DNA from 2 places in the Mesorhizobium sp. B2-6-4 genome. Region 1 is predicted to be linked to the other one. Evidence: predicted binding sites of a transcription regulator. Region 1 holds the regulator's gene; the other holds the start of a gene.

Region 1 (3,662 bases):
GGCTCTCGACGTCGGTGAGCTGCTTGCCGGGATTGGACTGGGCGTCGGCGGAAATATACTTGTCGCCGGCGGCTTCGATCGCCTTCTTCATGGCGGCCTCGTCGGTCTTCCAGCGCTCTTCCTGGAAGTTCGACCAGGAAACGCCGATGACCTTGTCCTTCGCCTGCGCGACCGACGCGAGCGTCAGCGACATGGCGACACCCGCCAGGATGGCGGCTGTGAATCTCTTCATCTTAATCCTCCCTGCGCCGCGTATGGCGCGACCAAACAGGCCCGTAGGCCGGCACAAAGGCTCTATTTTTTCGAGCCTCGAAAAAACACTGGTCCATCGTCGGAACACTGTCAACGTCGATTCTGATGTATTTTGATGTCCTCGTGAATTTTTTTCGAGCTCCGGAATAAATAATGACAGCCAAGGCCGGTTCTGCCAGTATTTGACGGTCGTCGGGATCCTGGGGAGAGAACGCGGCGACGGGGAGGATGCGAGAAACATGTCGGTCGGAATCCGCCACGATGATTTGCGCCGACGCAACCGGGCGATGGTGATCGCGGCCGTGCGCCGTGCCGGGCAGCCCTCGCGCACCGAGATTGCCGCGACCACCGGGCTCAGCCATTCCACCATATCGGCGATCTCCTCCGACCTGATTGGCGAAGGCATCCTGGCGCAGAGCAAGCCGAGCGAGGCCGGTGCGCTGAAACGCGGCCGGCCGCAGGTCGGCCTCAGCCTCAACCCTGAAGCCGCGGCGGTGATGACCGTTGTGCTGTCGCTGAATTTCCTCTCCGTCGCAGTCATCGACTATGCCGGCCAGGTGATATCTGAGGAGCAGCGCCGGCTGGACACGCTGACCCTGTCACGCGAGGCGCTGATCGGCGAATGCGTGGCCATCGTCAGGCGGCGGTTCGAGGATCCCGACCTCGACGTCGGCAGCATCGCCCGTATCGCGCTGGCGATCCAGGGCATCACCGACACGGATGCGCGCGCCATGCTGTGGTCGCCGATCACGCCGCAGACCGACATCGCCTTCGCCGACATACTGGAGGCCGAGTTCGGCATTCCCGCCACCATGGAGAACGATTGCAACATGATGGCGGTGGCGCTGCGCTGGCGCGATCCCCAGCGCTACCGCGACGACTTCATCGCCATACTTTTGTCGCACGGCATCGGCATGGGCTTGGTGCTGAAGGGTGAACTGTTCACCGGCACCCATTCATCCGGAGGCGAGTTCGGCCACATGATCCATCGCCCCGGCGGGGCGCTCTGCCGCTGCGGGCGGCGCGGCTGCGTCGAGGCCTATGCCGGCAACTATGCCATTTGGCGCAACGCGAGGCAGCTTGGCGAGGACACCCAGCCCGTCGACGTCAGCGACGCCGACATGCGCACCCTGGCGGCCTCGGCGCGCGAAAAGGACGGGCCGGAGCGCGAAGCCTACCGCAAGGCCGGCGAGGCGCTGGGTTACGGCCTTGGCAGCCTGTTCGCCCTGATCGATCCGGCGCCGGTCGCCATGGTCGGCGTCAGCGCCGCCGCCTTCGACCTGATCGAGCCGGCTCTGCGCGAGGCCATTGCCCAGACCGCCGGCGGCCAGCACTCGAAATCGATTTCCTTCGACACCGAGCCGAACGAACTGCCGCTGATCCGCGAGGGCTGCGCCATGCGCGCGCTAACCTTCGTCGACCAGGAAATTTTCGCGCCGGGGGCACAGGCGAAATCAGGCATAGGCGAGAACGTTGCGTGACATATCCCTAGTCTTCGCGGATCGCGTACCCCGCGCCCCGAATGGTGCGGATCACGTCAGGCATGCGGCCGTTGTTGACCGCCTTGCGCAGCCGGCCGACATGCACGTCCACGGTGCGCTCGTCGATATAGATCGTTTCGCCCCAGACATTGTCGAGCAGTTGGCTGCGCGAGAACACGCGGCCGGGATGTCGCATCATGAATTCGAGCAGGCGGAACTCGGTCGGCCCGAGCCGGATCTCGCTTTTCTTGCGGTAGACCCGGTGCGATTCACGGTCGAGCACGATGTCGCCGACCTTGAGCACGCTGGACAGAACTTCGGGCTTGGCGCGGCGCAGCAGCGCCTTGACGCGTGCCATGAATTCCGGCGTTGAGAACGGCTTGACCAGATAGTCGTCGGCGCCGGTGGAGAGACCGCGCACCCGGTCGCTTTCCTCGCCGCGCGCCGTCAGCATGATGATCGGCAGCCGCTCGGTCTCGGGCCGCATCCGGAGACGGCGGCAGAGCTCGATGCCGGAAACCGCCGGCACCATCCAGTCGAGCACCAGAAGGTCGGGCACATTCTCCTGCAGGCGGATCTCGGCCTCGTCGCCGCGCGTCACCACCTCGACCTGGTAACCCTCCGATTCCAGATTGTAACGGAGCAGCACACCCAGCGGCTCCTCGTCCTCCACCACCATGATGCGTGGCGCGATCATCGACTGGTCACCCCTGCCGTCAAGCCGCTGGCGCCGACATCGCCGTCTCGTCCTGCTTCGGGCGATTGGCGGGCAATTGCGTGCCGGTCAGCACATAATAGGCATTTTCGGCAATGTTGGTCACGTGATCGCCGATGCGCTCGAGATTCTTGGCGCAGAACAAAAGATGCGTGCAGGCGGTGATGTTGCGCGGATCCTCCATCATGTAGGTCAGCAGCTCGCGGAAGACCGACGTGTATTTGACGTCGATGCGTTCATCGTCGGCGCGCAGCTTGGCAAGTGCCGCGGCATCGCGCGCCGCATACTCCTCGATCACGCCTTGCACCTGGATCAGCACAAGCTGCGCCATGGCGTCGATGGAGTGCGACAGGTCGCGCGGCGTGGCGGCAAGGCCGACGGTGCCGACGCGCTTGGCGATGTTCTTGGCGAGATCGCCGATGCGTTCGAGATCGCCCGCCATGCGGATCGAGCCGACGACATGGCGCAGATCGTCCGCCATGGGCTGCCGCTTGGCGATCAGGGTGATGGCGCGGTCGTCGAGTTCGCGCTGGCGCGCATCCATGATCGCGTCGTCGGAGACGACGCGCTGGGCGAGCGCGTTGTCGGAATTCAGGAGCGCCTTGGTCGCGCCGCCGACCATCGATGAGGCGAGATCGCCCATGTCGCGGATCAGCCTGCTGATCTGTCCGAGATCTTCGTCAAAGGCTGCGACTGTGTGTTCGGCCATGATCTTGGTCCTCGTATGCCTGGGATCAGCCGAAGCGGCCGGTGATATAGTCCTGCGTGCGCTTCTCGCGGGGCGACGTGAAGATCTTCTCGGTGCGGTCGAACTCGACCAGCTCGCCCAGATACATGAAGGCGGTCTGCTTCGACACGCGCGCCGCCTGCTGCATGTTGTGGGTGACGATGACGATCGTATAATCGGCCTGCAACTCGTCGATCAGCTCCTCGATCTTGGCGGTCGACAGCGGATCGAGCGCCGAGGCAGGCTCGTCGAGCAGGATGACCTCCGGCTTTACCGCCACAGTGCGGGCGATGCAGAGGCGCTGCTGCTGGCCGCCCGAAAGGCTGAGGCCGCTGGCGTTGAGCTTGTCCTTGACCTCGCTCCACAGTGCCGCGCGCTTCAGCGCCTGCTCGACACGGCCGTCCATCTCCGCCTTGCTGAGCTTCTCATAGAGCCTGACGCCGAAGGCGATGTTCTCGTAGATCGACATCGGGAACGGCGTCGGCTT
Region 2 (3,662 bases), on a different contig from region 1:
CGCGGCATGATGGTGCTGAAAATGCGCGGCAGCGAACACGACAAACAGATACGGCGCTTCACCATCGACAGTGGCGGTATGCATCTTGGAAAGCCCTTTGACAGCGCGCCTGATGTGTTCGGCGACTCCGCCGTGGACAACACGTCGACATGAAGAGCGCCTTGAATACGGCGCAAAACGCCGCCGAAATGCTGGAATCGCCCGGAGATGCATCTCCGGCTGGCATCAGCCAGCTCAGCTTTCGCCAGTTGATCGAAAATACCGCCGACGGGATGCTGGTGGTCGATTTGGACGGAACAGTGCTCTATGCCAATCCTGCGGCAGCCGTAATTTTTGGACAGCCGCTTGACGAACTCCTCCACGTTCCGCTCGGCCGTCCGGTCGTCTCCGGAGAGATCGCCGAGATCACCGTTCACCGTTCCGGCCGCAAGCCGGCAGAAGTGGAAATGCGTACGGTCGAGGTTACCTGGGACAGCAGGCCCGCATTGCTTGCCAGCCTGCGCGATGTCTCGGCCCAGCGATCAAGAGAAGAAAACGCACGCCAGTCACAAAAGCTCGAAGCCATTGGACGCCTCGCAGCTGGCATTGTCCATGACTTCAACAACCTACTCGCCGTTTTCGGGTCTGGCCTTCGGCTTCTGGAGAAACAGATCGCTAAAGATCCTGCGGATGAGAAAGTCACTCTGCTGGTCGAGGAGATGTTCAGGCGGATCGAAAATGGAGGAGCGCTAACACAGCAACTGCTTGCCTTTTCGCGACGCCAATCCCTGGTCCCGGAACAGATTGATCTCAATGAACGTATCAAGGGGCTGACGACGCTGCTGGAACGGACGTTGGGGAGCGGTATCCGGGTGCAATGCAATCTGGATCCAGCCTTGGACCCTATCCTTATCGATGCCAACCAGCTCGACATCGCCGTTCTTAACCTTGCGGTGAACGCCAGAGATGCAATGAAAGGCAGTGGCACCCTCACGATTGAGACCAGCAATTTTCCAAATGATCTGGAGGATTTGCGTTCAGCGGCGGCTTCATTTGTTCGCGTGACTGTACGCGATACCGGCTGTGGAATGAGCAAGGACACCCTGGCGCGCGTTTTCGAGCCGTTCTTCACAACAAAATCGGAAGGGCAGGGTACGGGACTCGGGCTAAGCCAAGTTTACGGCTTCATCAAGCAATCCGGTGGGCATGTCCGAATCGATAGCGAAATCGGTCAGGGAACAAGCCTGCATCTCTACTTGCCGCGCGCTTCTGGAACCCAGCGGCAGCAGAACTGAGCGGCGGCAGACCCATTCCCGGCCAGCAGACTGATTGGCCGATGTCAAATCCGTCAGGCTGAGCGCGGGACGGGAATTTCCACGCATCGACCGAGCAAACCGACGCCTTTTTCAGCGTTGTCATGTCAGCGTTGTCATGTGCTGTTAGACGCCGTTCGTCGGTGAGGTCGCTGACCGTCTCGAGACAGGTCCCTGGTACATCAATTCAAGCAGCAAGCCGCTATGCAATCCTTTTCCGGGTCACTTTCATCCGGAAGTGAACGCTACTTTAGCCGGACATGAAGTGCGCCTGCCCGCAACAAAACCGTTGTCCGCTGCGCGCGAACGACACATAGTGCCATTGCGGGAGTGCCCCTTTCGCCAATGACAAGCAATGAGAACGGGAGACGAAACATGAAGTTCTTTGGCTTCGCGGCCGGTGTCGCCGTGACCCTGCTTTCCACAACCTCCGCCTTCGCCGTCACGCAGATCAGCTGGTGGCACGCCATGACCGGCGCCAACGCAGAGGTCGTCGACAAGATTTCCAAGGATTTCAACGCCAGCCAGGGCGACTACCAGATTGTTCCGGTTTTCAAGGGCACCTATCCCGAAACGCTGAATGCCGGCATCGCCGCCTATCGCGCCGGCCAGTCGCCTGACATCATCCAGGTGTTCGATGTCGGCACCGGCGTGATGATGGCGGCCCGGGACGCGATCAAGCCAGTGGCCGAGGTGCTGACCGGCGCCGGGATGAACTTTGACAAGAGCCAGTATCTGCCAGGCATCGTCGGTTATTATTCGACGCCGGACGGCACCATGCTGTCCTTCCCCTACAACTCCTCCTCGCCGATCCTCTACTACAACAAGGACATCTTCCAGAAGGCGGGGCTCGATGTGAACAACCCACCCAAGACCTGGAACGAGGTGTGGGAGGATGCCAAAAAGATCAAGGCGAGCGGCGCCGCCGCTTGCGGCTACACCTCGACCTGGCTGACCTGGATACACCTGGAAAACTTCGCGGCGTGGAACGATGTGCCGTGGGCCACGCAGCAGAATGGCCTGGCCGGCGGTGATGTCGAACTCAAGATCAACTCGCCGATCTTCGTCAAACATTTCCAGGCGCTCGCCGATCTGGCCAAGGACGGCACCTTCAAATATGGCGGGCGCACCTCCGAAGCCAAGCAGATATTCCTCGCCGGCGAATGCGGCATCTTCACCGAATCCTCGGGCGGCCTAGGCGACATCGTCAAGTCGGGCATGAACTACGGCATTGGCCAGTTGCCCTATGACAGCGACGCCAAGGGCGCGCCGCAGAACACGACGCCGGGCGGTGCCAGCCTTTGGGTCTTCGGCGGCAAGTCCGACGAGGAGTACAAAGGCGTCGCGGCTTTCTTCGCCTATCTGTCCAAGACCGATGTGCAGGAATATCTGCACCAGAAATCGGGATACCTGCCGGTGACGCTCGCCGCCTATGAGGCGACGAAAAAGTCCGGCTTCTACGACAAGAATCCCGGTCGCGAGACGCCGATCCTGCAGATGACGGGCAAGGCGCCGACCGACAATTCGAAGGGCGTGCGGTTGCCGAACCTGCCGCAGGTGCGCGACATCCAGAACGAGGAGTTCGAAAAGATGCTTGCCGGCCAGGAAACCGCCCAGCAGGCGCTCGACAATGCGGTCACGCGTGGCAACGCGGCGATCAAGGAAGCGCTGGGGAATTAGGGCGCGTCGAGCCTATCGAGTTATAGTCCTTGCTCTACGAGACCCCCCTCCGCCCTGCCGGGCATCTCCCCCTGGAGGGGGGAGACTGGCTGTCGCGACCGTTTTCGGCAATTGTCAAAGCTGGAGAATGGCAGCTGCCGCAGGAACTGCCAATCTTCCTCCAAGAGGGGGAGATGCCCGGCAGGGCAGCGGTGAGCGCCGTAGAGTGCCGCTCGGCTTTCCACGCCGGAGCGGCGCATTGACCCCGCGCGTCGTCTTTCCCAACAAAGTCTTGCCATATCTCCTGGTGGCGCCGCAACTTGCCATCACGCTGGTGTTCTTCTACTGGCCGGCCGGGCAGGCGCTCTACCAGTCGATGCTGAGGCAGGACCCGTTCGGGCTGAGGAGCAGGTTCGTCTGGTTTGCCAATTTCCGCAAGGTGCTTGCCGACCCGGCCTATCTCAACTCGATCAAGGTCACAGTGGTGTTTTCGCTCGCGACCGTGATCGTTGCCATGGGCGTGGCGCTGCTCCTTGCCGTGATGGCGGAAAAGGTGGTGCGCGGCAAAGGCCTCTACCGCACGCTGATGATCTGGCCCTACGCGGTGGCGCCGGCGATTGCAGGCATGCTGTGGCTGTTCCTGTTCAATCCATCGATCGGCTCGCTGTCTTATCTGCTGAGACGTTTGGGCGTCGCCTGGGATCCGCTGCT

The links. Region 1 encodes PhoB, which activates phosphate uptake and scavenging genes when phosphate is short. Its sites were predicted from a motif close to TGTCATNNANCTGTCAT; they were not measured.
Region 2: the regulator PhoB is predicted to act here: its motif matches at 1,393-1,409, upstream of ugpB (sn-glycerol-3-phosphate ABC transporter substrate-binding protein UgpB).

What each region holds. Positions count from the first base shown of each region.
Region 1 covers NZ_VFUE01000027.1:63,342-67,003, reverse strand. The annotation lists gene xylF (D-xylose ABC transporter substrate-binding protein) at 1-232, opposite strand, end outside; gene FJ426_RS28085 (ROK family protein) at 492-1,733, shown strand; gene phoB (phosphate regulon transcriptional regulator PhoB) at 1,741-2,430, opposite strand; gene phoU (phosphate signaling complex protein PhoU) at 2,450-3,157, opposite strand; gene pstB (phosphate ABC transporter ATP-binding protein PstB) at 3,183-3,662, opposite strand, start outside.
Region 2 covers NZ_VFUE01000015.1:68,110-71,771, reverse strand. The annotation lists gene kaiC (circadian clock protein KaiC) at 1-153, shown strand, start outside; gene FJ426_RS21195 (ATP-binding protein) at 150-1,274, shown strand; gene ugpB (sn-glycerol-3-phosphate ABC transporter substrate-binding protein UgpB) at 1,668-2,972, shown strand; gene ugpA (sn-glycerol-3-phosphate ABC transporter permease UgpA) at 3,211-3,662, shown strand, end outside.